DNA from 3 places in the Pseudoalteromonas sp. MEBiC 03485 genome. Region 1 is predicted to be linked to each of the others. Evidence: predicted binding sites of a transcription regulator. Region 1 holds the regulator's gene; each other region holds the start of a gene.
The links. Region 1 encodes sigma-54, which starts transcription at its own class of promoters, with help from an activator protein. Its sites were predicted from a motif close to GTTGGCACGNNNNTNGNNT; they were not measured.
Positions count from the first base shown of each region.

Region 2: the regulator sigma-54 is predicted to act here: its motif matches at 6,465-6,483, upstream of dps (DNA starvation/stationary phase protection protein Dps).
Region 3: the regulator sigma-54 is predicted to act here: its motif matches at 6,247-6,265, upstream of EVU92_RS13930 (EF-hand domain-containing protein).

Region 1 covers NZ_SGBT01000001.1:465,375-475,851, reverse strand. The annotation lists gene EVU92_RS02200 (YgiQ family radical SAM protein) at 1-1,818, shown strand, start outside; gene mgtE (magnesium transporter) at 1,853-3,211, opposite strand; gene EVU92_RS02190 (HPr family phosphocarrier protein) at 3,423-3,695, opposite strand; gene rapZ (RNase adapter RapZ) at 3,711-4,556, opposite strand; gene ptsN (PTS IIA-like nitrogen regulatory protein PtsN) at 4,557-5,009, opposite strand; gene hpf (ribosome hibernation promoting factor) at 5,013-5,300, opposite strand; gene EVU92_RS02170 (RNA polymerase factor sigma-54) at 5,328-6,824, opposite strand; gene lptB (LPS export ABC transporter ATP-binding protein) at 6,942-7,667, opposite strand; gene lptA (lipopolysaccharide transport periplasmic protein LptA) at 7,664-8,185, opposite strand; gene lptC (LPS export ABC transporter periplasmic protein LptC) at 8,175-8,729, opposite strand; gene kdsC (3-deoxy-manno-octulosonate-8-phosphatase KdsC) at 8,726-9,277, opposite strand; gene EVU92_RS02145 (KpsF/GutQ family sugar-phosphate isomerase) at 9,281-10,252, opposite strand; gene EVU92_RS02140 (calcium/sodium antiporter) at 10,256-10,477, opposite strand, start outside.
Region 2 covers NZ_SGBT01000001.1:1,906,585-1,917,061, forward strand. The annotation lists gene EVU92_RS08740 (AraC family transcriptional regulator) at 1-620, opposite strand, end outside; gene EVU92_RS08745 (hypothetical protein) at 777-1,025, shown strand; gene EVU92_RS08750 (tellurite resistance TerB family protein) at 1,071-1,721, opposite strand; gene EVU92_RS08755 (hypothetical protein) at 1,904-2,287, shown strand; gene EVU92_RS08760 (helix-turn-helix transcriptional regulator) at 2,462-2,674, shown strand; gene EVU92_RS08765 (hypothetical protein) at 2,706-3,320, shown strand; gene EVU92_RS08770 (serine hydrolase domain-containing protein) at 3,348-4,577, shown strand; gene corA (magnesium/cobalt transporter CorA) at 4,699-5,655, shown strand; gene dps (DNA starvation/stationary phase protection protein Dps) at 5,879-6,397, opposite strand; gene EVU92_RS08790 (CBS domain-containing protein) at 6,631-7,050, opposite strand; gene EVU92_RS08795 (substrate-binding domain-containing protein) at 7,130-8,140, opposite strand; gene EVU92_RS08800 (LytTR family DNA-binding domain-containing protein) at 8,308-9,111, shown strand; gene EVU92_RS08805 (cytochrome b/b6 domain-containing protein) at 9,194-9,715, shown strand; gene EVU92_RS08810 (penicillin-insensitive murein endopeptidase) at 9,819-10,328, shown strand; gene EVU92_RS08815 (LysE family translocator) at 10,438-10,477, opposite strand, start outside.
Region 3 covers NZ_SGBT01000001.1:3,019,194-3,029,670, reverse strand. The annotation lists gene pta (phosphate acetyltransferase) at 1-1,218, opposite strand, end outside; gene EVU92_RS13960 (acetate kinase) at 1,223-2,437, opposite strand; gene yfbV (terminus macrodomain insulation protein YfbV) at 2,728-3,174, shown strand; gene EVU92_RS13950 (putative RNA methyltransferase) at 3,171-3,968, opposite strand; gene EVU92_RS13945 (energy-coupling factor ABC transporter permease) at 3,965-4,615, opposite strand; gene xthA (exodeoxyribonuclease III) at 4,612-5,421, opposite strand; gene EVU92_RS13935 (exonuclease III) at 5,665-6,099, shown strand; gene EVU92_RS13930 (EF-hand domain-containing protein) at 6,305-6,826, shown strand; gene scpB (SMC-Scp complex subunit ScpB) at 6,958-7,548, shown strand; gene rluB (23S rRNA pseudouridine(2605) synthase RluB) at 7,545-8,417, shown strand; gene ald (alanine dehydrogenase) at 8,512-9,633, opposite strand; gene lrp (leucine-responsive transcriptional regulator Lrp) at 9,776-10,255, shown strand; gene EVU92_RS13905 (DNA translocase FtsK 4TM domain-containing protein) at 10,397-10,477, shown strand, end outside.

The sequences.
Region 1 (10,477 bases):
GATGCATACACGCCAGGTAACATAGGTGGTAAACGCCCTGACCGTGCGGTGGTTGTATATAGCCAACGTTGTCGCGAAGCTTATAAAGATGTGCCGCTGATCATCGGTGGTATTGAGGCGAGTTTACGTCGTATTGCTCATTATGATTACTGGCAAGAAAAAGTACGCCGAAGTGTTCTGTTTGATGCCAAAGCCGACATTTTAATTTACGGTAATGCTGAGCGTCCACTTGTTGAAGTGGCTCACCGTATTGCCGCAGGTGAGTCGGTCGAGACAATTCAAGATATACGTGGTACCGCGGTAATTCGTAAGGAACCATTGCCGGGTTGGCGTGGTAGTGACTCTACAGCTATCGATAAAATCGGTAAGATTGATCCAATTCCAAACCCGTATGGCGCAGATGATGTGGGTTGTAGTAAATCTGAGTTTAAAAAAGCGGGTATTGATCTAAGTGCTGAAGTGGCCAAACCAATAACTGTTCAGCCTGCACGTCCTAAACCATGGGAAAAGACCTACGTTAAACTGCCAGCGTTTGAGCAAGTGAGTGTGAATAAGCCGCTTTATGCCCATGCGTCGCGTATTTTGCACCAAGAAACAAATCCAGGCTGTGCACGTGCTTTATTTCAACGTCATGGCGACCGTTCTATCTGGGTAAATCCGCCAGCATTTCCACTAGAAACAGAAGAAATGGATGGTGTATTTGGTTTGCCATACCAACGTATTCCGCACCCAAGTTATGGTGATGACAAAATCCCTGCGTATGAAATGATTAAAACCTCAGTGAACATTATGCGTGGCTGCTTTGGTGGTTGTTCTTTCTGTTCGATCACAGAGCACGAAGGGCGTATTATTCAAAGCCGTTCAGAGCAATCAATTATTGATGAAATTGAACAAATTCGTGACAAGGTACCGGGCTTTACAGGGGTTATTTCTGACTTAGGTGGACCGACTGCGAATATGTATAAGTTGCGCTGTAAGAGTAAAAAAGCAGAGAGTACTTGCCGTCGTTTATCATGCGTTTATCCTGATATTTGTAAGCATATGGACACGGATCACACGCCAACCATTGAGCTTTATAAAAAAGCCCGAGATGTGAAGGGTGTGAAGAAAATCTTAATTGCTTCAGGCGTACGCTATGACTTAGCAGTTGAAGATCCACGCTATGTAAAAGAGCTGGTTACCCATCACGTGGGCGGGTATTTAAAAATTGCCCCTGAGCATACCGAAGATGGCCCATTATCTAAGATGATGAAGCCGGGTATGGGGGCTTATGATAAGTTTAAAGAGCTATTTGATAAATACTCAAAAGAAGCAGGTAAAAAGCAGTATCTGATCCCGTACTTTATTTCTGCTCACCCAGGAACTAAAGACGAAGACATGGTTAATATGGCGCTTTGGTTAAAGAGTAATGACTTTAAGCTTGATCAAGTACAAAACTTTTATCCGTCGCCAATGGCCAACGCAACGACGATTTATCATACTGAGATGAACTCGTTACGCAATATTAAAAATAACACTGAGCAAGTGCCTGTACCAAAAGGCGCCCGCCAGCGTCGTTTACACAAAGCGATTTTACGTTACCATGATCCTGCTGGTTGGCCGATGATCCGTGAAGCGCTAAGAAAAATGGGCAAAGCGAATCTAATCGGTAAGGGGCCAAACTGTTTGGTACCGGAAGAAGGTCGCAACGAGAAAGCTGCTAAAGGGAAGGGCGGTAAAGGCCGCGCGGCACTGACTCGTCATACCGGTTTTAGCCAGTTTAAAAAGGCCAATACTAAACCAAGAGTTGGTAAAAATAAGCAGCGTGCAAGTAAATAGAAATAAATACGGCCCTTAAAGGGCCGTTTTCAGATTAGATTAATAACCACGTTGCAGTACCTAAGAAGGCAAAGATACCGACAATATCGGTAACGGTTGTTAGTACCACACTGCCAGCGAGGGCAGGGTCAATTTTCATTTTCTTGAGAATTAATGGAATGCTTGCACCCGCAATACCTGCAGCAACCAGGTTCATAAACATTGCAAAGGCTAATACTGCACCGAGCTTAAAGTCCCATTGCCATAGGGCAACAACACCGGCAATTAATATCGACCAAATAACGCCATTCAGTGCGCCAATCGCTAATTCCTTGAGTAATAAGAAGCGTTGGTTAGTTTGATTAATATGGCCAACGGCTATACCACGAATAACCAGTGTTAAAGTTTGACTGCCTGCAACGCCACCCATTGAAGGTACGATACCATTGAGTACTGCCAAAATAGGCAAAATTGCTAAGGTATTTTCAAAAAAGCTTGCCACAATTGCTGCTAGCAATGCGGTTAATAAGTTAACTCCAAGCCAAATAGAGCGACGTTGCGAACTTTTTAGCACTGGCGCAAAGGTATCTTCTTCGTCATCAAGACCAGCGAGGCTTAGCATGCTATGTTCAGCATCTTCGCGGATTACGTCAACGATATCATCGATGGTAATACGACCTAGCAAGTGTGCGTTGTCATCAACAACCGGGGCTGAAATCCAGTTATGACGTTCGAAAAGTTGTGCTACATCACTTTCATCCATTGAAATAAGTATAGACTCACAATCTTCATCCATTAAATCGCGAACAATTTTATCAGATGGGCTTGTCAGCAGTGTAGTTAACGAAAGTGCTCCTAGGAAGCAGTTATGCTTATCAACAACGTATAAGTCATCAGTGCCTTCTGGTAGCTCACCTCGTAGGCGTAAATAGCGTAGCACTACATCTAAAGTAACATCTGGGCGAATTGTTACCGTATCGCTGTTCATCAAGGCACCGGCAGAGCGCTCTTGATAAGAAAGTGCCTGAGTAGCCCTTTCTCTATCTTGCGAGTCCATTGCACTAACTACGTCTTGATATACGGTATCAGGAAGGCTACGTAAAACCTCACCTAAGTCATCGTCGTCCATGTCCTCGGTGGCGGCAGCAATGTGCTCAGGTTCCATCTGCGCAATAATACCAAGACGTACATCTTCAGACAGTTCTTCTAGAACATCACCACGCACATCTGGATCAACCAGCTGCCAAAGCATACGACGAATTTTATGGGGAGAAGACTCAAGTAAAAGGGCTGTATCACAAGGCGCCGTTTTGGCTAACATACCGCGCACTTGAACAAATTGACCACTATTGAGTGACTTGGTCACTTGTTTGAGTTGTTGTAGTGGGTAATCTTGTTCAAAGGCTTCTGGCATTGGCGTCCTTACAACTGAAAAAAGTTTATATAGGCTGAGCAAATACAGCATAGTTGCTTTGTGGTGTATTTGCAGAGATATCGTCGCACTGTGATAAATTTATTAAGAGTTTTGCAACTTAGAAAAGCGAGCGATATAAAAGTAGGATATTTAAAGGGAATTTAAAATATCCTAATTAAGTTTACCGTAAATCTTGAAGGCTTAGCAAATGCTATTCGTGCTCGTGAAAGCGCTGTGCGATTAATTCACCGATTGCAGTTAATGCTGCATCAGCATCAGGGCCTTCACAAACGACTCTAACTTCTTTACCTTGACTGCTTTCAAGTAGCATTAATGCCAATACGCTGTCACCTTCAGCTTCTTTATCGTCTTGATAAAGCGTAATTTTAGCATCAAATTGTAGTGCTAATTGGGCTAAAACAGTGGCTGCGCGAGCATGTAAGCCGAGTTTGTTTTGAATTAAAAAGGTATCTTCAGCGCGCATTATAATAGTGCCTAATTAAATGTCTTGTTCACGGTGGCGAATTTTTACATTGTCATGGCTTTTAGCAAAACTCTCACCAATTGTTTGTGCTAAGTAAACAGAGCGATGTTGGCCACCAGTACAACCAATGGCAATGGTAAGGTAACTTCGGTTGTTACGCTCTAAATGTGGTAGCCATGTTTGTACAAATGTTTGAATTTGCCATGTGAACTTTTGCACTATGCTGTGGCTAGCTAAGTAATCTTTTACTGGTTGATCTAGACCCGTTAGCGGCTTTAAATCAGGTTCCCAGTGTGGGTTAGGTAAAAAACGTGCATCAAATACGTAATCAGCTTCTTTTGGAATACCGTGTTTAAAGCCGAAAGACATAAAAGTGATAATCAGTTTTTTATCCTTTTTACCCAAAATCTTTTCGCGAATTGATTCTGCTAACTGATGAACACTGAGATCTGTGGTATCAATCATAAAATCAGCACGAGTGATCAACACATCGAGTAAGACTTTTTCTTGTTTAATAGCCAGATCAAGTGGCAAAGAATCAATGGATAATGGGTGTAAACGACGAGTCTCTGAAAAGCGTTTTATCAGGGTTTGGTCATCACTGTCTAAGTAAAAAAGTGTTGGATTTGCGAAACCAGGAAGGTACTCAAGAATATCATTAAATTCTTGCTGCTCTTTTGGAAGGTTACGCACATCAATACTGACCGCTATTTTATCGTAGTTATCTGATACGCTACGCACGAGCGAAGGCAGTAAATTGACTGGAATATTATCAACGCAATAATAACCTAAGTCTTCAAGTACTCGTAAAGCGACCGATTTACCTGAGCCTGAGCGACCGCTGATAATGATTAATTCCATTTATGCCTCTGCTGATATAACCTGAAACAGTTGCTGATCGGTAGTAGCACTACGCAGCTGTTTACAAAACTCTTTATCTTTAAGTCTATCAGCAATTGTTGATAAGGTCTTTAGATGAAGCTGAGAGTCACCATCTGGTACGATGAGTGCTACGAAAATGTCAACAGGGCGATTATCAATTGCATCAAAATTGATTGGGGATTCACTCACTATGACAAACGCCTGAGGTTCATCGGCGCCACTCATTCGGCCATGTGGAATAGCAATACCTCGGCCAATACCGGTGCTACCTAGCTTCTCTCGGTTGAGTAAAGCATTTAGGATATCTTGTTGAGATAAATGAGGAAGCTGCTGGTGAGCCAGTTCGCTGATATATTCAAGAATTCTTTTTTTGCTATTAAAAAGGACCGCAGCTTTGCTGCAGTCCTGATTAGTAAGTGAACTTAGTTTCATAATTTAATGTCGAGCTAATTTCTCTTTGTGTTTAATGACTTGGCGATCAAGCTTATCGATCAACGAGTCAATGGCTGCGTACATATCTTGATGTTCTGTAGAAGCGAACAATTCGCCTCCGTTTACATGTAAAGTTGCTTCTGCTTTTTGGCTTAATTTTTCTACATCTAGAATGACATGAACATTATTAATATGGTCAAAATGCCTTTCTAGTTTCGCAAACTTGGTGTTTACATAGTCTCTTAATGAATCAGTGATTTCTACATGACGACCAGTTAAATTTAGTTGCATAAGCATTTTTCCTTCTATGTAAAACGTCTAAATCAAACTCTTACGCTGATTAGACGGAGGTATTGCTAGAGACTCACGATATTTTGCAATTGTACGTCTAGCTACTTTAATTCCTTGCTCAGCCAATATATCTGCAATTTTGCTATCACTCAATGGTTTAGCCGAGTTTTCTGCAGCGACTAACTTCTTGATTAAAGCGCGTATTGCTGTTGAAGAACACTCACCACCATTTTCAGTGCTGACATGGCTTGAGAAGAAATATTTCAACTCAAAGATACCCCTAGGGGTATGCATATATTTTTGCGTTGTTACTCGTGAAATCGTCGATTCATGCATTTCGACCATTTCAGCAACATCATTTAGCACCATCGGCTTCATTGCTTCTGGGCCATGCTCAAAGAAAGCTTGTTGTTGTTGAACGATACAGTTGGTCACTTTTAATAGTGTATCGTTACGGCTTTCTAAGCTCTTAATAAACCACTTTGCTTCTTGTAAGTGAGAGCGAATAAATTGGCTGTCGCTACTTGATTTAACAGAGCGAGACATAGCCGCATATTGGCTGTTCACTCTAATCTTTGGCATACTATCTGGGTTTAACTCAACCACCCAGCGACCTTTTACTTTTTTCACTGATACATCAGGTATGACGTACTCAGACTCTTCGCGTACTATGCTATCCGCAGGCTTAGGGTTTAAGCTGTGAATTAGCGTCATTACTTCTTTAAGCTCATTTTCTTTAAGCTTAGTCTTTTTCATCAAAGTTCGATAGTCGCGACTCGCTAATAATTCGATATGCTCAGATAAAACCATTTTAGTTTCAGCTAAATATGGCGTGTTTGCATCGAATTGGCGAAGTTGAATACACAGGCATTCCTGTAAACTACGCGCCCCAATACCGACAGGATCAAACAATTGAATTCTCTTTAGGACCGCTTCGACTTCATCAAGTTCGATTTCTTCTTCATCACTATTTTGATTAAAGCTCTCGACGATATCTTCACAGCTTACCGTTAAAATACCAGAGTCATCGATAGCCTCAACAATTGCCACAGCAATCGCTTCATCAGTCGGACTAAAGGGAGTTAGCTGTAATTGCCACATAAGGTATTCGTGAAGGGTTTCGGTCGATGCACCTTGATAAATAGATTCATCTTCTGGCATTGGCCCTGATGATGTTGATGGAGCGGCACTCATGTACTCATCCCATGTAACATCCATGGCTAAATCGTCACTTACAGTGTCTTTATTTAGAGCATCACTGCTTTCTTGTTCATATTCGCTAGGTGCTTCGTCTGCAGAAGCGCTGACTTGCACATCGTCAGATTCAGCTTTTTGCTCATTTTTGCCGATGCTTTCTTCGTTGTAATCCGCTTCTTCCACTTCAAGTAAAGGGTTACTATCTAGCGCCTCTTGAATTTCTTGTTGGAGATCCAATGTACTGAGCTGCAACAAACGTATAGCTTGTTGCAGTTGTGGAGTCATTGTAAGTTGCTGGCCCATGCGCAGCTGTAATGATTGCCTCATGTATCCCTAACAATCCTTTTTTTAAGTTATCGATAACTGTGCAAAGACAGTTAAGTTATTATCGATTTATTGTCATTGTTATAAGTCTAGCAGATGCTCTAGTCGGTGGCGTAATGGTTACAGCCTAAATTGCTCGCCTAGATAAACATCGCGTACAGTTTGGTCAGCTAATACGTGCTCAGGTGTGCCTGATGCAATTAGCTCCCCATGAGAAACAATGTAGGCTTTTTCACAAACATCAAGGGTTTCTCGAACATTATGGTCAGTAATTAGTACACCAATACCACGATTTTTTAGGTGCTCAATAATTTTCTTTATATCTAACACTGAAATTGGATCAACACCAGCAAAAGGCTCATCTAAAAGGATAAATTTAGGATTAGCGGCTAATGCGCGAGCAATTTCAACGCGGCGACGTTCACCACCAGATAGAGCCATACCTTGACTATCACGGATGTGTTGGATGCTAAATTCATCTAATAAGCTATTTAGAGTTTCTTCCCGCGTGGTTTTATTTAGATCTTTACGAGTCTCTAAAATAGCCATCAAGTTTTGGTAAACTGTTAACTTTCGAAAAATCGAAGATTCTTGCGGTAGATAACCAATACCCAACCTCGCACGGCTGTGCATTGGCAAAAGGGTAATATCGTTATCATCGATGCTAATTTTACCTTTGTCGCTCGGAACTAGGCCTACAATCATGTAAAAAGTCGTGGTTTTACCAGCACCATTTGGGCCAAGCAAGCCAACAATACTGCCTGCTTCAACTTCCAGACCGACATTTTTAACCACTTGGCGGCCTTTGTAGCTCTTAGCTAAAAGCTCTGCTTTTAATGTGCTCATGGTTGGCCTTTATTGTCTTTTTTATTTTCAACAGGTACTAAAATAGTGTGTACACGATCTGATGAGTTTTCGTCTTTTTCAGCACTGATAAGCTGCTGAGCCATATCATAGGTAATGCTTTTCGCTGTTACTTTTTGACCAGCTTGGGTAACTTCAGCTTCACCGTTTAAGGTTAAGAAGCGTTTCGCAACATCATAACGAACTTCTTCAGCACTGGCGCTCATTACGGAACCATCCGTTTGTTTTTCTTCGAAGTAAGCTGGTTTGCCTGTTGCAATAATTAGCTCTACTGTACCTTCGGTATCACCGCCGTGTGCTTCAAGACGTTCTGCTGTAATACGACGATTACCATGCACGATCTCTACGTTACCTTCAAATATGCCAACGCCATCTTTTAGTTTACCAACTTGGCGATCTGAGCTAATGCTAATTTGTGCGCCAGTTTGCTCGGCAGCGGTGCCGGAAAACGCAATCAATAAGCTTGGGATCAGGAGTAATTTCTTCAGTTTATTGGTCATAGTATATGGTTCGTGTATGGTTAGTTAACTCAACAATTTCGGTTTTTAAATCGGCTTTTAAGCCTTTACCGGTAATCTTTAAATTCGGTCCTGTTAGTGTTACAGGTTGCTTTGAAAACATGGTCATTTTATTAATGTCGACATTAATGTTTTCTGCTTTTATATCTTCGATCATACCGTTATGGGTTAAGTTTTTAGCAACTACATCCCCTTCAAAAATCAGCTGATCATTTTCGTATAAAGTGGCTTCTTTGGCTTTTACTTGCCAAACCTGCTGGTCGCCATAAATAGTAAATACAGGTTGCTCAAAAAAGGTAAACCCTAATTGTTGATACAACTCCATTTTAGCCGCAGCTACTTTATGACTGATTTTTCCTTGCTCGTCATAAGCAGTTTGCTTTAACGCCACCGCAGTGTAATCAGGCGTTGCAATGATCTCGTCTTCACTAGTTATTGTGTCTGCTGATTGATTAAAGTACGGATACCACAACCACACCATGCAACAAACAAAAACAACACTCAGTAAAATACGGGCTATATTCATGCGCTGGTTCCATCGCTAGTTAACGGCTTACCGTTTTCTAACATCAGTAAATCAGTTAATTCACGCACGGCTCCAAAGCCACCTGGTAATAATGTGGTGTAATGAGCCAGCTTTTTAATTAGTGGGTGTGCGTCGTTAACAGCAACAGCAAACCCTACTTTTTCCATTACTGGTAAGTCTGGACCATCATCACCAATATAGGCAATTTGCTCATCAGTTAGCCCCAGTTTATCCTTTAACTCTTGATAAGCAATTAGCTTATCTTCTTGTCCCTGATAAATGTGCTGAACTGTTAGGCTAGTCATTCGCTGCTGAACTATTTGTGAATGGCGGCCAGTAATGACTGCCACTTCAAAACCACTATTTATGAGCGCTTTAATACCAAAGCCATCTTTTGTATTGAATGCTTTAAGTTCTTCGCCATCATTGCCTAAATAAATTCGGCCATCAGAAAAAACACCATCAATATCGCAGATTAGCAATTTTACTTTTTGTGCGCGCTGACTCACATCAGGGCTAAGAGGCTGGTAAAGCTCGGCGAATGTCATTGCTTAAAGAACTCCTGCTTTTAATAGGTCTTGCATATTAAGGGCACCAATAGGCGTATTACTATGATCTACCACAATTAAACCATTGATACGTTTACGTTCCATAATGTTCAATGCCTCAGCTGCAAGCATGTCAGGGCGCGCAGTAGTACATGAACGAGTCATCACTTGACTAATAGCAGTACTATGGATATCAATGCGCTGCTCTAAAATACGGCGTAAATCACCATCGGTGAATAATCCGGCTAACTTTTTGTCTGCACCTATTACCGCAGTCATACCAAGGCCCTTGGCTGACATTTCAATTAACGCATCTTTAATGCTTTGCGTTTCGTTAACGATTGGGGTGGCATCGCCTGCGTGCATAACATCATCTAATGTTAGTAATAAACGTTTACCTAGACTGCCACCAGGATGCGAAAGTGCAAAATCGTCAGCTGTAAAACCACGTGTTTCAAGTAACGCAACGGCTATTGCATCGCCCATAACTAATGTTGCTGTTGTACTAGCAGTTGGTGCTAGGCCTAACGGGCATGCTTCTTTACTTACTTTAATGCAAACATGGACATCAGATAACTTTGCCATGGTTGAATCTGGATTACCTGTTAGTGAAATCATCTTTGCGCCAATGCGCTTAATAACAGGAATTATGCTTAGTACTTCGCTGGTCTCACCAGAGTTAGAAATACACATCACTACATCATCATGAGTGATCATGCCTAAATCACCGTGGCTTGCTTCACCAGGGTGAACAAAAAATGCGGGTGTACCAGTACTTGCAAGGGTCGCCGCAATTTTATTACCAACGTGGCCTGACTTGCCCATACCGATAACAATGATACGGCCTGTACACTGGAACATTAATTGACAAGCCTTATCGAAATCTTGATTTATATATTGCTCAATTTCTTGTAAGGCTTGTGCTTCAATTTCGAGTACGCGCTTACCTTGCGCGATAAAGCTTTGTTGTGTCATTGATTATCCTATTTGGCTAAAAATATAGCCCTGATATGCAATAAATGCGACTAACAAGAAGCCACCTTCTACTCTATTGATACGACGAGCACCTTTAAAGTTCAATGACATGGCCATCAATACAACGGTTGCTGCAATCATAATAAGTGCATCGCGGTTTGCCGCAGAAGGGTCAATAATTGAAGGGTTGATAATGCCCGCAAGTGGTAATACAGCGAGTAAATT
Region 2 (10,477 bases), 1.4 Mb from region 1:
ATTTCAGGGTTAACTTTAATTGCTTGTTTAGCAAGCTTTACCCGGTATATACGCTCAAAATACTTAGGGGTGACACCGCATTGCTCCTTTACTTGCCTTTCGAGCTGGCGTTGACTGAGTGGGGCAAGTTGATAAGCGGTTTCGAGTGGCGTTAACTCAATAAGGTAGCGGATTAAGTGTTTTGAGTGCCTGTTACTGTGGTTAATATTTTTATTATCAGTAAAGTGGCGGCTAATAAACGCAACAAACGCTTCTAAGCTGGCATTATCTTGTAGGCCTTCGGCAATTTCACACAGCGATTGCTCAGCAAGGAGTGGATGTGCGTTTCGCTTAAGTTCAGACAATACGGTTGGGTTAAAGCGAATTCCGCAAAACTGCGCGTCGTATGAAAATGTGACTTTGGATGCTTGAGTTGATGTTTCTTGCATTGCATAAGGGGCAGCAAGCGGCTTGTCATCCAGTAAAACCTCACCGGTAACAGGAAACACAAGCCCTGTTGCACCGTCGCAGGCAAGCCATTGTTCACCTTGAGAGTGCGCTGAGGCATACCAAATAGCTTGTATGCTATCGGCAAGATAGCCCTGTGGGGTCATTAATTCGAGCGTTAAATGGTTACTCATTAAACTTTACTGTCTCTGTCGATAGTGGAAGTATCTTCAATTGTATGCCGTTGTGTCAATTTTTAGTCCAAGTCTAAGTTGCTTTATGGGCTGTTATTCGCACCATTTTTTTAATCCTGCTATGCTACGCCCATTAGCAATCACTGAGTATTTGAGATGATTAACGATAACGATGTAATTGAAACATTAGATGAGTTAGAAACATTTTTACGCCTAGTTGAAAATGGCGGTTTAGGGCTTGAGAATGTAGCTGGTGTTGCGCTTGCAACAAATAATAGCGATGGTCGCCCATTTGTTGCAGTACTTGATGATAGACATCAGCTACTACTGGGCCGTTACGTAAGCAATGATGTGTATGAAAATGGCAAAGATATGGTGCGTTATGGCACTAAAAAACCTCATTAATCATCACTGAGGCACTAGTTAAAGTGGGGCGAAGATGCCCCATTTTTATTGGTATAGGGCAAGTTCTCTGTGAATACTTAACACCAGTTCGCTAGGAATACATAACTGACTTGCCAATGTGTCTAAGTAGTGTTTAGAAATTGCTTGGTTTAAATCAATCGCACTGGCACTGGCTGCATATACTTCAATACCCATTTGTGCGTTTGGCACAGCGTCAACTAACTCGGATAGTTGCATTGGTTTTCTCAATTCATCGAACAGCATGGCCTTTTCTTGCACAGACAATTGCATTGTCTCAACTTGTGTGAAGATTTTTTGTCTTTCCGTTTCATCAATGTGGCCATCAGCATAGGCGGCTGCAATCATAGCGCGCATTAATAATAGTTGCCCATCACTATGATTATCGTCGATTGCATCACTAAATGACTGCTCATGCAGTGTGGCTGGAGTAAAATCAAAACCACGCGAGCTCGTTTGCTGCACAGGAGCCGCTTTTTGTTCTGAATATTGTTTATAGGCTTTCCAGGCAAGCCCACCTACAGCAGCTAGCGCACCATATTTAACGGCTTTTTTACTGTTCTTTTTACTTTTTCCGCCCATTAAACTAGTTAGCCCGCCGCCAGCAACACCCCCTAAAAAACCACTCAGCGCACCTGATTTATTTAAATTACCCACTAACTTTTGTAAGTCTTTCATTGTTCTCTCCTTGCAGATATGTGCCCAGATTAGGCGATTTGAAATTAAAAGGAAACGAGATAAATGTTACAAAACACATCAGGTAACAATTATCTGTTTTAGGTGCTAACTTTCAGCTTGCTTAAAATACACTCAATACTATAAGTTAGGATTTCTGTTTGCTTATTAATAAGGAAAAACTCATGGCAGATAATTACACTCCACCCGAAGCAAGTCTTGAAATGGTATCTGAAAATAACTCAGGGCAGGGAAAGGTAGACAATTTACCCGAGGGTATTAAAGGCTTTAGTTGGGGCGCTTTTTTGCTAACTTGGATTTGGGCAATTGGCAACAGCACATGGATTGGTTTATTAGCCTTAGTGCCTTATGTTGGTTTTATTGTGTCGATTTATTTGGGCTTTAAAGGCCGAGAAATGGCTTGGCAGAATAAACGTTGGGATAGTGTTGAGCATTTTCAACGAGTTCAAAAACAATGGTCATTTTGGGGCGTATTGATCATTGGTGGCATATTTTTATTGGGTATTCTATCGGCAATATTAATACCTGCCATTCAGGCTAATGCCTAAATTATAAACAAAGCGAATCGGTATAAGAGTCAGTATTTACTGGCTTTTTTTATATCTGAAATTCAAACAACAGATTTAACTCCACATATGGTAATTATGTTTTTCATTCTTTATTTTATGATAATCGTAAAATAAAGTTTGACAATCATAAACCAGCTGCGTACTTTTTAGACTATGAAAATACGAATCAACCTAGATATAGAATTGGCAAAGAACAAAATGCAGCTGAAGGAGCTATCGCAGCGCATAGGTATTTCTATGACCAATTTATCATTACTTAAAAACGGAAAAGTGAAAGCGATCCGATTTAGTACGCTAGAGGCTATTTGTGAAGAGCTCAATTGCCAACCGGGCGATATTTTGGTGTACGAACGTGATAGCGAATAACTTAACAACGCAACAGGATTTTGGAGGGCATATGTTCAACCGTGACTATTTAATACCAGGCATTGCAGCGGGGTTACTTGCTGTCATATTTCCCTTGTACTGGATTTCAGTTTTTGGTGAAACACTTGATGGCTTAGGAGAAGCACTTAAGCTTGACCTACAAAGTTTAAGCTTTTCAGACCTTATTTTTGTATTCATAGGTGCACTTGAGATATATGTGTACTTGAGCTTACGCAAGGCTCTTAAAGATATGTTTGATGTAGAAGGCGTTCGCATCTTGTTATGTGTATTAGCGGTGCTGGTATTGGCTTTTCATGCTACCGTTCTTTGTGATGTTTACCTTGCTGTTGTCGGCGATAAAGCATCGAACGACGTGATTGATAGTATTTTGGTTATTGCCATGGTGGTATCGGCTGGGAGTTTAGGCTTGTATGCGTTAGTTGGTTTAATCACAGCGGCTTTATTACTGACAAAGCGCCATGGTATTTCGTCACTACTTACGGTGTTTTCTATTCTACTGCTACTAATATGTATCCTACAGTTAACGGTGATTTTTGCTTATTTGAATTTATTTTTATTCCCTGCAGCTTTATTAATTTTAATGGTTTTCTTTATCAAAAAACCTGAACAGATCGAAGTAGTTTAGTTCGGTTTGCACAGCAAGGAGTAGGGTATGAACTGGTTTAAAACGATTTTGTTAACGCTATTTTTTTCATCTGCTTGGGCTGCGACCTGTTTGTATGGTGGTGTCAGTGGTTGGTTTTTAAAGCCAATTGCTGAGACTGGTAACACTGAGCAATTTATTGCCAACAGCCAGGCGTTGATTTCTGAAAACCAAGCGAACATAGCTTATGTTTTGATTGAAAGTGGCGAAGTGATTTTTCAAGATTACTCGAAAAGCAAAGATGAAATAACCGCAAATACGTTGTTCCCTGTGGCATCACTTAGCAAGTTTATTACTGCTTATGGCGTGATGATTTTGGCAGAGCAGCAGAAAGTTGACCTAGCTAAAGCAATACATGAACAACTAACAGCTTGGCAATTACCTGATTCAGAGTTTGATAATCAAAAGGTCAGCCTTGCTCATCTGTTATCTCATACTGCTGGGCTTAGTGATGGTTTGGGGTTTGCTGATATTCCTCTAAGTGAAACGGTACCAAGTTTACTTGAGTCGCTTGATAACCCGCTTTCATCAACGGGTGTGCGAGAAATTAAAGCCACGAAACCACCGGGCGATTTTCAATACTCTGGTGGCGGCTATCTGATGCTAGAGCTACTGGTAGAAGAAAAGACGAATCAACGCTTTGCAACTTGGATGAATGATAATGTCTTTAAGCCAGTCAACATGACTGATGCCAGTTATGATGTACTAACTGAGTTAGACAACATAGCACCTGCGTACGATAAAAGTGGGCAAGCTGCTGGGCATTTTCAATACGCATCGGCAGCGGCCACAGGTTTATTTGCAAGTAGCCATGACTTAATCGCTTTAGTGCCAGCATTAACATCACCTCAAACAGGGCAGTTAAGCCCGCAAATGATCTCCACCATGCGAGAGCCATTGGCTATTAGCTTAGGCGCACCAATTTGGGGGCTAGGTACCATGCTTTATGCGCCAACAGCATCGGGAGATTTTGTGTTTGGCCACGATGGTGCAAATGAGCCGGCAATAAATAGCACGCTTCGCATCAATCCCGATAACAATGATGCAATCATCGTACTTAGCAGCGGCGGTGAACATATTGCATCAAAACTTGGTTATGAATGGACGCTTTGGCAAACGGGTTCCCCTGACTTTTTAGCCTTTGATATTGCCCTGCAAAGCGCTTTTGTACCTTGCTTAATAGGCCTTGGTATCATCTTGATAGGTATGATTATTGTGCGTTTCAAAAAAGCGAAATAAGCAATTGATGTTAGGTTTAAATTATTTTTCTGCTTTACCCGGGAATTAGTAGCATTGTCATTGTTCATTAACGTGAACAGCTATAGTATTTGCTTTAAATTGATTTATCAGGATAGGGCGCATGTTACGATTTTTTTCTATAGACCAAGGTGTAATTACAGAAACCGAACCAGCTGCTGATACGCCTCTTGTCACTTCTATTAAAAATGCCCACTGGATTGATACCATAAATCCAACAGAAGAAGAACGACAAGCACTGGCAGGTACCCTCAATATTACCTTACCCGGTGCTGATGATGTTGAAGAAATCGAGGCGTCTTCCCGGTGTTTTATCGACCATGAAGGCTTGCATGTGCATGCGCTTTTTATGTCACCAAATGAAGGGCGCTTTAATACGGTGACAGTGGCTTGTTTGTTACAAGACAACTGTTTGCTGACAATCCGTGATGATGAATTAGCCGATTTTCGTTTATTACGACTTCGTGCTCGAAAAGGGCAAGTGGCGTGTGATAATCCCAAGCAACTTTTAGTAACTTTGTTTGATCAAAAAGTCGAAAACCACGCAGATATGCTTGAAGACATGCACCATCAATTAGAAAAACTCAGTGCTTATGTACTTGAAGAAGACGACTCAGATTTAGAAGAAGCCGTTAGCCGAATCTCTCGTCTTGAAGATAACAACGGCAAGGTGCGTTTATGTTTGATGGATACGCGTCGGAATATCTCGTTTTTACTGCGCTACTTAGGAGCACCAACAGAAGACCGCGAATCACTGCGTGAAATTGTGCTCGATATTGATACCCTTATGTCTCACTGTACCTTCTTGTTTGATAAAGTGAACTTTTTAATGGACTCGACTCAGGGTTTTATTAACATCGAACAAAACCAAATTATCAAAACCTTTTCAATTGCTTCTGTGGTGTTTTTACCTCCGACCGTCGTCGCAAGTATCTATGGGATGAATTTTAACAGCATGCCAGAACTGCAATGGGCATGGGGTTACCCGTTTGCAATTGGCATTATGTTGCTGTCTGGCTTTGCACCTTACTTGTTCTTTAAACATAAAGGTTGGTTGTAATACCAACCCGCAGTAATACTTAATCATTTTGAGGGATTAAACCTGTCGCTAACTGCGTTAAAAATTTCTCATTTAGAACAACTAAATAACGAAATTTTTGCCTTGTTATCAACGAGGTTTAATTGCCTCAAAATAGACTACTTAATTAAGCGGGTTGGTATAACAAAGCATAAAAAAGCCCAGCAAATGCTGGGCAAGGGGTCTTCGGATAGACCTAGGGGGTTTAGCCTTTCAATTCGCCGGTAGACGATTCAATATGCGCACGAACAAACCATTGGAATTGTTCTAAATCGGCCAGTTGGCCGGTGATCATATCTTCAGAAACTGGGTCTAGCTCACCAAGCTTTTCGATAGCTGCACGGTGGTCTTTATTGACGCCGTTGTACACTTTATCAAGTGAAGATAGATGGTCAGTCACTAAACCTTTACCAATTGAATAGTCTTCCCATGTACGGCGATCTACAATTGATTGTGGTGTGCCAACAGGTACGCCACCCATAGTTGCAATACGCTCTGCAATCGTATCAGTCATCTCTTGGACTGCGCTTACTTGCGGGTCGAGCATTTCGTGTACACCAATAAAATTAGGTCCAACAACATTCCAGTGAATGTGTTTTAAAGTGAGGTGTAAATCGATTAAAGCGACCATACGCTGGTCTAAAATAGCAATTGTGTCAGCTGCAGCTTGGTCTTTAACACCCGGTGCTGTAAATTCTGCGACTTTTGATGATGAATTACTCATTACTCCTCCGAGATTATCTATTAATTTCCTTTCGCTTTTAGTTTTAAAAGCATGTTTAGTTAGATAGAAGCAAACGTTATGCCTAAAAGAGATTTGTGGTTAAGTTGTTGAATTTATTTGGTTAGATTTTTTTTGTGTTTTGTTGCAGTAGCTATGGCTAAGGTGGAGTATGAAAACTCTGCACACCGAATGTAAAAAATTCAGTGTGCAGATATAAGTTTAAACTTAACGGCTTAAGAGAGTAATGCTGCTGCTAAGCGAACAAAGTCAGATGAGGTTAGAATTCCCACTAAGTTGTTATCTTTATCAACTACAGGCATGCAGCCGTGGCGATTTTCGACAAAGAACTTAGCGACGTCATGCAACGGTTGCTCTGGCGAGATACTGGTAAAATCGGTAGCCATGATATCAACTACTTTGGTTTGTTTTTCTTTTCGTTCAAGGGCGCTGGCGCTGTAATTAGCCATGATATTCATTACCTGAGCAATCATGATTTTTTGCGTTAACATGCCAACTAAACCACCGTGCTCATTGATCACTGGGATATGACGGACATTCTTCTCTTTCATTAGGTTATGAGCGTCATGCAGGGTATTTTGTGCACTAATAGCAAACGGGTCTGGCGTCATCAAATCACTAACTAGGTGTGTCATTGCTAAATCCTTTCAATTAATCAAGTTGTTGTAAGTCTAGTCCTTATCTAGTTAATTGCACTTTAGTGAGATCAAAGTTTTAGTGATTAACGGTGCAAGTACCAGCATTACTTTGCTGGCAATAGTGAAAGTCTAAATAATAGTGAGACTTAGCGGGTCGCTCACCTTTAGTTAGGTACTGATACATCAATTCAGCAGACAGACGGCCCATTTCAAATGGGTTTTGACCAATGTTAGCCGATGATAATCCTTGCTTTAATATGTCTAATTGCATTTGCTCTGTATCGGCAGAAACGATCACTACCTCTTGATTAGCAATGCGCTGTTTATGTTTAGCAATTACGTTTGCATAGTTAGGGTTAAATTGGGCAAAACCTGCTACAGCTAAAAATAGTGGTGGATTTTCTAGGTTAAGAAGTTTGTCGAGCTGGCCGAGGGATACCTCTCGCTTGCCTAAGCTATACAAAGGACATCGATCAAACTCACTCCAGCCATTTTCACCGCTTAAACGTTTATCTTTTTGCCCTGATAATGCATAGCGCACACCTTCAATACGCTTGTTTAAATTAGGTGTCGTTGAATGCCCTGACTGAATACACACTTGGTTGGTTGTTTTGTTAGTAAATTTTTTTAATTCGTTGCCTAACGCAACACCATAATCAAAATTATTAGTACCTACATAGGCTAAACGATATTGCTGATCTTCTTCGAGCAGATCAGAGTCAAAAGTAATTACAGGAATGTTGTTATCTTTAAGCTGTTTAAGAGCTCTTGCAACAAGATAATTAGAGTCTGTGGTTGCGATTAATAAACCACTAATATTGTTTCTACGAATGAGGTCGGTGATCACTAACACTTGGGTGCGAATATCTTGAAAGTCTTTAGGGCCGTCGTAAATACATTCAAAATCGAGATGTTGTTTTGCAAATTGCTCACAACCTTTAAAGGCTTGCTGATAAAAGCTATCGTTCTTGGTTTTACCCACAACAGCCACCACATATTTGGCCTGAATTGGCAGAGCAAAAAGCCAAAAACAGGCGCACAAAAACACCCAGTTTAATTTAAAATTTAATAATACTTTTAAAGACATAGCACTACATATTGAAATTTTATTATAAGCTCGAACTAATTATAGTGGCCTAGCTTGAATTTACCAGAGAGCTTTTGTATGAACTAACAAGCTTTAACATATAATTAAAAAGCCTTTATAAGGAAGTACTTATTTTTGCTATCTTTTATGATTCAAATGGAGTGGCTATGATTATTTATAAATACTGGCAGCAATTAACAAAACTTTGGCAAAAAGCGGCTTTTTTATGGGGGGCTTTTTTTATTTTATTTAATGTATATTGCTTTTTTTGGCGCCATTTAACTGCAGGAGGCCAATATCAGTTTATGGACTCACAGGTTTTTTGGTTCAAAGAGTGGGGGGCTTTATGTGCTTTAAATATTGCATTGGTGGCTTTTGTTGATTTAAAAGGCAGAGTCCGTAATAACGTATTTGTTTTTATTATCGCGTGCACAGTTGCTATTTGTTCATTGGTGATCTTACGTATTTTTATTGATTACTCTTTTTATGGTTATGCAATTGCAGCGTCATTTATCCAGCTTTTACCAAAGTACTTAATAGCGTGTTGCTTAGTTTTGGCGTTGTGGCGATTATGCAGCATGTCGTTTTTGCCACAAGCGAAGCAAGATAAGCCAGAGAAAGGTTCACCTAAGTATATTGAAATAAACCACAAAGGGGTTGTTAAGAGACTTTCTCCAGAATCAATATTATTTATTAAAGCTGCAGGCAACTATGTCGAAATACAAACATTATCTGAATGCTTTTTAAAAAGAGATACCATCAAAAACAGCCAAGCTCACTTGCCTTGCTATGAATTCAAGCAAGTGCATCGCAGCTACCTTGTAAACTTAGCCCACATTGAAGATTTTAATCTTCATAAAGCAAATGCAACTTTACAGATGAAACTAGGGTTTAGCATTCCTGTTAGCAAAACTTTTAAGCCTGCTCTAGCAAATGTATTAAGTGAGTCGAGTGCATTCGTCACAGAATGATGGCTTTCGTCACAATCTTATTTAAAACAAAAGCTTAATCTTTACTATTAAGTCATGAATATAGTTTTTAAGGATAAAGTTCATGACAATAAAGACACAGAAAACACATAAGATTTTGCACTGGCTAAGTGCGATATTAATTCTGAGCGTACTTGTGTTGGGTTACTACATGACCTGGGTGACTGATTACAGCTTGTATCATTGGCATAAATCAATCGCGGTGATCATTGCTATCATCTGGTTATTAAGGATAGTTTATAGGCTCTATCAGCCGTTTCAATCTGCCATACAAACGAGCTTAACTAAGTGGCTTCATTTTTATCATTGGGGCTTGCTAATCTTGCTAGCTGTAATGTTACTGTCAGGTGCTTTTTATAGTGGTTTTGGCGGTTTTGGTATTGCTGTTTTTTCGTGGCAATTAATTGCTAGTAATTACAATGAAACGGGTCAGGCCGTTGCGTTTAATGCTTGGTTAAGCGATTTTGGCTGGCAAATTCATATTTTATCTGGCTATTTGTTATCAGCGGCCCTTTCAATCCATATTTTAGCGGCGCTTAAGCATCATTTCATAGATAAAGACGCGACCTTAAAGAGTATGCTTTAAGCGTTTATTTTAATTTGGTTTCGACCGTTATTTTTTGCCGCATAAACGTGTTTAGTTGTAGTCTTATTAATTAGCTCTCAGTCGGCTATGGCTAACAGTTTATGTGGTTACTGCCAATGGCTATGTACGTAATGCAGTAAAACTGCCAAGCAATGGCGATAACTTTACCAGTTACAGCAAAGTGGCTGAGCTGGTAGGGCGTACGTATGTTCATTCGCAGGTAAAAAACATCATTGTTGATGCTTACCAAACGCTCCAGAAATCCCATCCAGATAAACGATACAAATATGCTGAAACGGGCTTAGTAAATGGCGGGAAATTTAGCCCGCATAAAACCCATCAAAATGGCCTGTCGGTTGATTTTATGACATCTGTTGTTAACGAAAAGGGGCAATCCGTTCATTTGCCAACTCTCGTTTTCAATCGTTTTGGCTACGACATTGAATTTTATGAACAAGGCCAGTTTGAACAGTTTAAGGTTGATTACACCGCTTTAGCAGCTCATATTGTTGAGCTGCATACATCGGCAACAGCAAAAGGTTACGATCTTTGGCGGGTGACCTTTGACCCAACCCTGCAGGGCTTTATAAAACCAAGTATGCAGATGATTTAAAAAGCACATCCAGTTTTCGACTAGACCATCTTGGGTACGACATGATGAGCATTACCATGTTGATTTTTTAGTGCCATGTGAAAAATAAGCCAAGCAAAGCTTGCCCAAATCAAAACAAACTAAACATCACTGAAGCGATTAATAGTATT
Region 3 (10,477 bases), 2.6 Mb from region 1:
CGTTTTATTCGCTTGACGGGCTTTATCCGTTAGTAAGAAGCGAAATGCTGGAGGAGACATTTTACGAGTACGACCAACACTTTGTGCAAGGCTGTCTAACCAGTCTGAGTCAATATGGCTGGCGTTGTGATCTTTTACTTTATCGATGCGTTGATCATCATCACAAGGCACTTCCATATTGAAGTTATGCAGTAACAGTGAGGTACGCCACGTATCTTCTTCTGTTGCGATAATTGGTAAACCTGTATCCATCGCTTGTTCACATAATTTCATAATGCGATCTTCAGGTTTAAAACCACCAGTTAATAAAATTGCCCCAAGCTTGGTGCCATTCATGGCTGATAAACAAGCTGCAACTAATACATCAGAGCGATCGCCAGGAGTTACCAGCAATGCTCCAGGGGTAAAGTGGCTTAAGATATTCGACACTGTACGGGCACAGAAAGTGACGCGACGTAAACGGCGGTGAGCCATGTCACCTTCGTTAATTACTTCAGCTTTTAAGTATTCACATAAATCTCGTACACGCGGTGCTACTAGGTCAAAATCCCAAGGAATTGAGCCTAATAACTTAAATGGGTGCTTTCTGAAAATAGGCAGCGATGCTAAACGGTTTAATTCGTTCTCGAGTTGTTCAGGTTCATGGGCCTCAACAAGATCTGCACGTGCACGACCTTCGTCATCCAATGGCGCATTTACTTTATTGAAAATACAGCCTAACACGCGAGGGTGATTAACACCGCCATAGTTGCCAGAGGCGATTTCTAAACGGTCTTCAATTTGGTCATTGCTATCGTTACTAGGCGTTAAAACAAAAACAATATCAGCACCTAGCGTTTGCGCAATTTCACGGTTTACGCGTCCAGCATAAGGCTGACGACGTGTTGGCACCATACCTTCGATAATGGCGATTTCGTCTTCTTTAATGGTGCTTTCAAAGCGCTCTACGATTTCTTCTAGTAAGTCGTCGCCTTTACCATCACCAATCATTTGCTCTGCATAGCTCAAATCGAATGGTGTCGGTGGATTAATTGGCGAGCCATGGGTAACAATTTGCGTCGACTTTTCTGGGCCTGTATCGCCAGAGCGTGGCTGTGCAATGGGTTTGAAAAAGTTAACTTTAAGCGCTTTTTGCTCTAGCGCACGTACCAAACCAACAGAAACAGATGTTAAACCAACCCCAGTTGAAATAGGGATCAACATAATTCTACGTGCCATTTACTTAAGCCTCCTTTGCAATGCGGGCTGCATCGTTAGCAATAACCCATTCTTCATTTGTTGGGATCACAAACGCTTTAACATGCGCTTGGCCTTTTGAAATTAGGCCTTCTTTACCAAAGCGAGCAGCCAAGTTAGCAGCTTCATCACACTCAAGGCCTAAAAAGCCTAAGTGTGAAATCACTTTGTCACGAATGATGTCTGAGTTTTCACCAATGCCACCGGTAAAAATAAGCGCATCAAGGCGTTGCAGAGGCACCAAGAACGCAGCGATTTGTTTTGCTAAGCGGTAACAGAAAATATCGAGAGCAAGGTTTGCTTGTGGGTGGCCTTCAACAGCCGCTTCTTCAATAGTGCGACAGTCATTTGATAATTCACTAATGCCTAACAGACCACTTTGTTTATTCAACAAATCATCAATTTCTTGAACTGAATAATTAAGTTGTTGAGTCAAAAAGGTGAATAAACCAGGATCGATGCTACCACTGCGCGTACCCATGACTAAGCCTTCCAGAGGGGTAAGCCCCATACTGGTATCAACACTCTTACCATCTTTAATAGCGCACACAGAACAACCATTACCTAAATGCGCACTGATCACATTAGTTTGCTGGCGTTCTTTGCCGAGTAATTTCGCCGCTTCACCGGCAACATAATAATGGCTCGTGCCATGGAAACCATAACGTCTTACACCATGCTCTTTATAAAGCGAGTAAGGTAATGCATATAAGTAGGCAATTTTTGGCATAGTTTGATGAAACGCAGTATCAAACACCGCAATTTGTGGTAGTGTCGAGAACGCTTGCTGTGCGGTGCGAATACCTAATAAATTCGCTGGATTATGTAAAGGCGCTAATGCTGCCGTTTTCTCGATTTCTATTAATACGTCATTATCAATTAATACTGACTCGGTAAAATGTTCGCCACCATGTACGACCCTATGGCCCACGGCAACTAACTTATCCTCAAGACCTAAGTTTTTGACCAGGTAAACAAGTTTATTAATTGCTGCATCATGGGCTTGTCCTTTTGCAAGTTCAATAAGTTGTTTTTCACCATTATATTTATATTTTATTGAAGGCGTATCTGATCCAAGGCGTTCAGCTAACCCTGAAATAACTTCGTCAGAAGTGGTGGCATCTAAAATGGCAAATTTTAAACTCGAACTACCACAGTTTAGTACTAAAACGTGATGTGGTGAGCAAAGGTGCTTCGGCATAGCTAGGTCCTAAAAGTACGATATCAGTCAGTGTGTATTAAGGCTTGATAATTAGAATTCTTTGCCAGTATAGTAAATAAGTATTTTGTTGCTACACTTAACAAAGCTAGGCTGTAATTACACTAAAGTCTAGTTGACTTAAGCCGATAACATTTTATCTCATTTAGACTTTAAACGTTAGTCTCATTGCCATTAATTTGGTATTAGAACTAGGACAGGTTTTGCAGGGATTGTATCCGGGAGTGTGTTACACTCGGTTGTGAAACGAGATGAAAACCCTAGGAGTGATGATGCAAAAAGGTGTCATGTCACAAGTGCAAACAGGTCGTCAGTACGCTAAAAAATGGCCGATGCGACAAGAGCTCGCTCCATTGTTTGCCGAATTTAGAGTGATCAAAGCTACTGATCTGGCAATTACTGTGATGCCAATTTTGGCAATGCTGACCGTATTCATGCAAGTTAATTACTTAGGCAGTGATTATTTTCCACAAGCTATCACTATTGCGCTATTCTTTTTGTCACTTCCGCTGCAAGGTTTGTTGTGGTTAGGAAGACGTGCTCAAACCAGATTAGAACCAGCGATGCTAAGTTGGTATACAGAATTGCACAGTAAAATGAAGGCGCATGGTTATCAGTCACAATTAACGACTGAAAAACCACGCTATATAGATTTAGCTCAACTGTTAAAGGATATGTTCGAAAAAATGGACAAAGCCTTCACTAAAGAGCATTTTTAATCCCGAATAAACTGGCTCACATAAAACGATAACGTAATTTTTTGTGGGCCTTGCTGCTCTATCTGCTGCCAATGCTCTGGGCGAAACTTCCATGCAAACGGCGTCATCATAATTAAATGTTTAATCTCATCGACAGATAACAACACCTGTTGCTCTAGTAAATTCGTCGACTCTTTGCTGAAACCCGCTGGTGGTTCTATCTCAGTATGTGGTTTAACATCGGAATAAATAAATGCTTTTAACTCTTTTAGGTGCCAAGGGCCAGGGCTTGCAACAATTAAGCTAGCTTGTGGTTTGGCAAGGCGGGCAAGTTCTTGTGCAAATAGTGGTGCAAACACACTAACAAGCACATCCGCTTTGGCGTCTGCAAAAGGGGCTTGGCTAATTGAGGCAACGCTAAAATGCGCATTTTCATATCGCTTAGCAGCGTATTTTACCGCGGGTTTCGAAATATCGACACCATAGACATCGGCACTCGATTGCGTTGCTATTGCTTGAGTGTAAAAGCCTTCACCACAGCCTAAATCAATCACTGAAGTTGGTTCGAGTGATGTCACTAAATCTGCTAAAGCTTGCTGTAAAAACAAATAGTGCCCGGCACTTAAAAATGCGCGGCGAGCCTGCACCATTTCAAGGTTATCGCCCGGTTGTTTAGACTTTTTATTTTGCACGGGAAGTAAATTGACATAACCCTCTTTGGCGATATCAAAACTGTGATTGTTGTCACAACGGTAAGTTTTGTCGGTTAGAGTAAGTTCAAGTTTGCAAAGTGGGCAGTGATAGTGAAGACTCATGAGTCTAAATAGTCCTTATCATAAAAGGTTTTAACCCAGTGAGGGCGATACGTGATCATCAAGGTAATGGCCATGCCATTGAGCATTGCTTCAGGAAACCAAATTATGGCACAAAGAATCAGATAGTTTTCTGAAATTTCAATAAAACTGTAATCACCAAGCAAGTAATAAAACACACCACTGGTAAGTATTTTGATACAGGCAATAGCAGCAGCGGTTAAAAACGCGCATAAAAAGATATAAATAAAAAAGTGCCTTGGCAGATAGCTATAGCAAAGCACAAAACACAAATAGCTTAACGTAACTGGTAAAAAAGCAGTAAACAATAAATGCACTGGCAGTATTGATACTGGCAGCTGAGCGACTAATACCAAGAGTAAACTTGCAAGAAGGCTTGCAAAAATGGCCAGTCGCCAACCTAAAATCAGGGTCACTGCAGTGACCCCTAAAATATGCAATTCGAGGCCTGGCAATATCCCCGCTTTAATACGCCACAGTACTGCAAGTACTAAAGCACAAGCGAGTACACCAACTTGTCTTATTGGTGTTGCCAATAATTGTGATGCGCTTTGTTTATCGAAACTCAGCCAAAGTATTAAAGCCACACAGCTCCACAAAGGGAGCTGCCATTGCATAGTGTCTATCATGCGTTAAAAGTTGACCAAATTGGGGCATGATCAGATGGCTTTTCGATACCACGTAATTCGTAATCGATGCCAGACTCAACACAACGTTTAGCAAGCGCTGGAGTTGCTAAGATCACATCAATACGTAAACCGCGGTTGTCATCAAAACCTTTTGAGCGGTAATCAAACCACGAATATTGCTCGGTTTTTTCTGGGTAAAGCTCTCGGAATGTATCTTTAAAGCCCCAGTTTAATAAAGTGCTTAGCCATTCACGCTCTTCTGGTTGGAACGAACACTTACCTGTTTTTAACCAGCGCTTACGGTTTGGTTCACCAATACCAATGTCGAGATCGGTCGGTGAAATATTAATGTCGCCCATCACGATAACATCTTGCTCAGGCGTGTGGTTATCTTCTAAATGGGTCATTAAATCTTTGTAGAACTGACGCTTATATGGGAACTTGGTTTCGTGGGCAATATTATCGCCTTGCGGGAAATAGCCATTCATCACCGTTAGGTCACGACCATTTTCTTGTGTCACAGTAACACTGATCATACGGCGCTGTGACTCGTCAGTATCAGTTGCAAAGCCTTTAACGACTGATTTTGGTTCTTGCTTACACAACATAGCCACGCCGTAGTGCGCTTTTTGACCATGAAAATAAACGTGATAACCCATTTTTTGCACGTCTTCGAGAGGGAAGGCCTCATCATGCACTTTGATTTCTTGTAAGCCAATAATATCTGGTTGATGTTTATCAATTACGGCTTGCAACTGGTGTAAACGGGCGCGCAGGCCGTTAATGTTGAATGAGATTACCTTCATGGTGCACCTATTATTTTTGTTTCAGTGTTTAGCGCAATTCTATCATCAAACTAGGGCTTATTCATGAGCTAATTACGAAAATCAAATTGGGTAAATGTTGATCAATTGCTGCTTAATTTAAAAACATTGTTAACTCACTATTAATTATTAAATTAAATAAATAATTCAGTTGATCTACTTATTTTTGTTTATATAATGCGCGCAAACCATCCGTTCATATTATGTACTATTTAAAGGTAAACCATGAAAAAACAATTAGTGATGCTTTCTCTTGCATGTATCTCATTTGGCTCATTAGCAAGCAACCCGCACTACTTTTCAGCTGATAACCGTATTGAATCTAAGTTATGTAGCTTAAGTGCGAATGAAGGGTTTACCGCTGCACGTAAAGAAGCAGCAAAGCATGGCATTTCAATGTCGCGTTTTTCAAAAAGCATTTTATGCAACGGTACTGACATCCGTGACATTGCTAAAAAAGCACAATCACAAAATTCAGCATCAAAAGCAGCAGTTGAAGTGTTTGCTAAAAATGAGCAAAAAGAAACTCAACTTTGTATCACAGCACTTAAAAAAGGTTTAACACCTGTGCGTGAAAAAATTGGTAACTTAAACACCTTAAAATGTAATGGCGAAGCTGTAACAGACTTCGTTAAGCGTTACCAAAACGCAGCTATCTAATAGCGATATTATGGCTATATGGAAAAGCGCTCTTATGAGCGCTTTTTTTATGAAAAAATTACAGCAAGCTATGAAAAGCTTGCTAAATCATAGGCTTAACCTTAGCTTAACTATTTTGTAAGTGCTTGATTTTAGTCAGTAAGACATTTTGGCATTCAACTTGTAATAGTCAAAGTGAATCTAATCGACTACAAGGAAATGTCTTATGAACAAGTTAACTCTAGCATCAACAATTTTGGCAGCATTAAGCCTATCAGCATGTTCTGCAAGTAACTCTTTAGCAAAAATCGACAGTGATTTTGGTAGCCTAGATAATGACAATGACGGTTATATCTCTAAAGTAGAAGCTGATGACGATGCAATTTGGGATCATTTTTCAAATATCGATACCAACATGGATGAGCAAATTAGCCGCACTGAATTTAATACTTATATGCAGTTAAATACAGGTAAAGTGGCAACTGATAGCGAGGTGTCTGAATCAGCATTTAAAGCAGAAATCGCTAGATTTGACCGCATCGAAAATGACTTTAAATCGTTAGATAACGATAAAAATGGTTATGTATCAATTGAAGAAGCAGATGACGACGACATCGCAAATCATTTTGGCTATATGGATAGCAACAAAGATAAGCGTGTAAGTCGTACTGAATTTATCAACTACATTAGCAAATATGGCAGCGATGTTGCCGAAGATGATGCCCTTGAAATGGTTAAAAACAGCTAATTTCATTATTCATTTTTGAAATATCCCCCAAAGCCAGTGTTTTACACTGGCTTTTTTATAATAATTTTTCCAACCTTGGCTGACTTCTGTCATAATAGAGCGTTAGTGATTTAAAATGACCTTTAGTAACGATGGCCACAAAACGTATCAGTGATGAACAGTTAGTCGAAATCATAGAAGCTGCGATTTTTGTTGCTGGAAAACCCGTGTCTAAACGGCATTTAAAAGAAACAGTATTAGCTGATTTAAGCGTATCTATGCCACGCATTAATAATGCAATTGAACAGATTCAAACGCATTATCAAACCAGAGGTATCAAGCTTGTTGCAGTAGGTAGCGGTTATAGATTTCAGGCCTGTGCGAGTTTAGCACCTTGGCTGGCAAACTTATGGCAAGAGCGCGCACCTAAATACTCAAGAGCACTATTAGAAACTTTATCCTTGATTGCCTACAGGCAACCTATTACCCGTGGTGAAATTGAACAAGTACGGGGAGTAACCGTTGGCTCAGGGATTATTAAAACCTTATTAGAAAGAGAGTGGGTAAGGGTTGTGGGCCACAAAGAAGTGCCAGGTCGCCCTGCTTTGTATGCAACAACATCCGCTTTCTTAGACTATTTTTCATTAGCTGGTTTAGATGAATTACCACCATTACCTGAACTTCAGGAGAGTAAAATCAACCAGCTATTGAGCGATCCTTCTGTGAGAGAACTATCTGAATGAGTAATTTAGAAACTGAAAAGTTACAAAAAGTATTAGCCCGTGCAGGCGTGGGTTCACGTCGTGAAATGGAAAAATACATCGATGCCAACCGCGTGAGCGTGAATGGTAAAGTGGCGCGTTTAGGCGACCGTGTAGAAACAACCGATGTGATTCGTGTTGACGGTCACGTGGTAAAAATTGAAGACAAAGCTGACCGTATTTGTCGTGTGCTTATGTATAACAAACCAGAAGGTGAGTTATGTACACGTAAAGATCCGGAAGGCCGCCGTACGGTATTTGATCGCTTACCACGTGTTGATGGCGAGCGCTGGATAGCGGTAGGTCGTTTAGATATTAATACCGCAGGTTTAATGCTGTTCACCAATGACGGTGAACTTGCAAATCGTTTAATGCACCCAAGTTACGAAGTAGAGCGTGAATACTCTGCTCGTGTATTTGGCGAAGTAACTAATGATACGCTGCGCACTTTAACAAAAGGTGTTGAACTTGATGATGGCCCTGCAAAATTCTTGAACATCAAACCTATGGGTGGTGAGGGGATCAATCGTTGGTTCAATGTCACATTAACTGAAGGTCGTAACCGCGAAGTACGTCGTTTATGGCAATCACAAGATGTTGAAGTATCGCGTCTTATCCGTATTCGTTACGGTAAGTTAGAGCTTGATAAGCGCTTACCGCAAGGTGGTTGGGCTGAGCTTGATTTAGATACGGTAAACTATTTACGTAAAACAGTACAACTAGGCCGCGAAACGCAAACTAAGCTGTCGGTTATTCCTGAAAAGCGTAAAGACAAGCGTGCTAAAATTAACCAAATTCGTAAGGCGGTTAAAAAGCACAATCAACGCGCTAAACAAACTAAACGTCGTTAATCAATAATATAGCGGTTTGCAGATAAAGCGATTTATTTGCAAACTGGCATAAAAAAAGCAGCGATATCGCTGCTTTTTTGTTTCACAATGCTAATTAAGCATTTTCAACAGCTGTACGTGGGTCAACATATTCCATGTTGAAAGCTTCAGCTACTTCTTTATAAGTAACTTGGCCTTTGATCACGTTTAAGCCTTTTAAGAAGTTTGCATCGTCAAGAAGCGCTTTCTTGTAGCCTTTGTTAGCAAGGTTGATGATGAACGGTAATGTTGCGTTGTTAAGTGCAAACGTCGAAGTACGTGGTACAGCACCTGGCATGTTAGCAACACAGTAGTGAACAACTTCATCAACGATGAAAGTAGGATCAGCATGAGTTGTCGCTTTAGAAGTTGCGATACAACCACCTTGGTCGATTGCAACGTCAACGATTGCAGAACCAGGTTTCATTGCTTTGATGTGCTCAGCCGTTACTAGTTTAGGCGCTGCAGCACCAGGGATTAATACGCCACCGATCACAAGGTCAGCTTCTAGTACGTGTTTTTCTAACGCGTCAGCTGTAGAGTAGATAGCTTTAACTTTATTACCGAACTGCGCATCTAATGCACGTAATACATCGATGTTACGGTCAAGAACAACAACATCAGCACCTAGGCCAACAGCCATTTGCGCTGCGCTACGACCAACCATGCCGCCGCCGATAACAACTACTTTAGCTGGCTCAACACCTGGTACACCACCAAGTAACATACCACGGCCGTGGTTTGCTTTTTCAAGCGCTTGTGCACCAGCTTGAATAGACATACGACCTGCAACTTCACTCATAGGAGCTAGAAGTGGTAAACCGCCACGTGAATCAGTTACTGTTTCGTAAGCGATACATACTGCGCCACTTTTAACAAGGTCTTCAGTTTGTGGAAGATCCGGTGCTAAGTGAAGGTAAGTAAATAGAATTTGGTCTTCGCGTAACATAGCACGCTCAACAGCTTGTGGCTCTTTTACTTTAACGATCATTTCAGCTTTAGCAAAAACGTCTGCTGCTGTTGGTAAAATTTCAGCACCAGCCGCAATATAATCTTCATTCGTAAAGCCAATGCCCATACCAGCATCAGTCTCAACAAACACTTGGTGGCCATGGTTTACTAGTTCACGAACACTCGCAGGAACCATACCTACACGGTATTCATGGTTTTTGATTTCTTTAGGTACACCAATAATCATAGTTTTTCGCCTTAATAGAACGGGATAAAATTTTTGACTATTATATTCATGACTAGCCAGTGTGTCTCACCTTTTTTTAATGAACTTCTAGTGATATAATCTAAAAATAACTTAAAAACAGTGCAAAACTCTGGTTTGGCTTATGCATCAATTACTCGACAGAATAGACCGTAAAATATTAATGGAATTACAGCACGATGGTCGGATCTCTAACGTAGAGCTGGCAAGGCGTGTAGGGCTAAGTGCCACCCCGTGTTTAGAGCGTGTAAAAAAGCTTGAAAGGGAGGGGTATATACTCGGATATAAAGCGGTAGTAGATCCTGCTAAGCTTGGGCAGGGTTTATCCGTTTATGTAGAAGTGACCATCACCAAAACATCACCTGATGTGTTCGAAGAGTTTAACGCCGCTGTTAAAAAGCACGACGAAATTATTGAATGTCACTTGGTGTCGGGTAATTTCGACTTTTTATTAAAAACGCGGGTAAATGATATGTCGGAATATCGAAATGTACTAGGCGATATTCTACTAAAACTACCTAATGTCAGTGAAAGCCGAACGTATGTGGTAATGGAAGAAGTAAAAGGTGAAGAAGGGGTCATTATTCGCCCATATATTGCTTAAACTGTTAAAATACACATAGAGTAACAAAAACTTGTTCATTATCAGTCCATCAAGGCTAAGATAAAGTGCATCAAACGGCATTTCCTGCTAAGGTATTTCACTGCTAATCGATCAGTAAAGAATAATAAGGAATAGGGAGCTATGCGCCTAAATGGTGTTCAAAGACTGTTAGAAACGGGGCTAATCATCAGCACCTTTGCTGCAGTATTTATTTTATGTGCA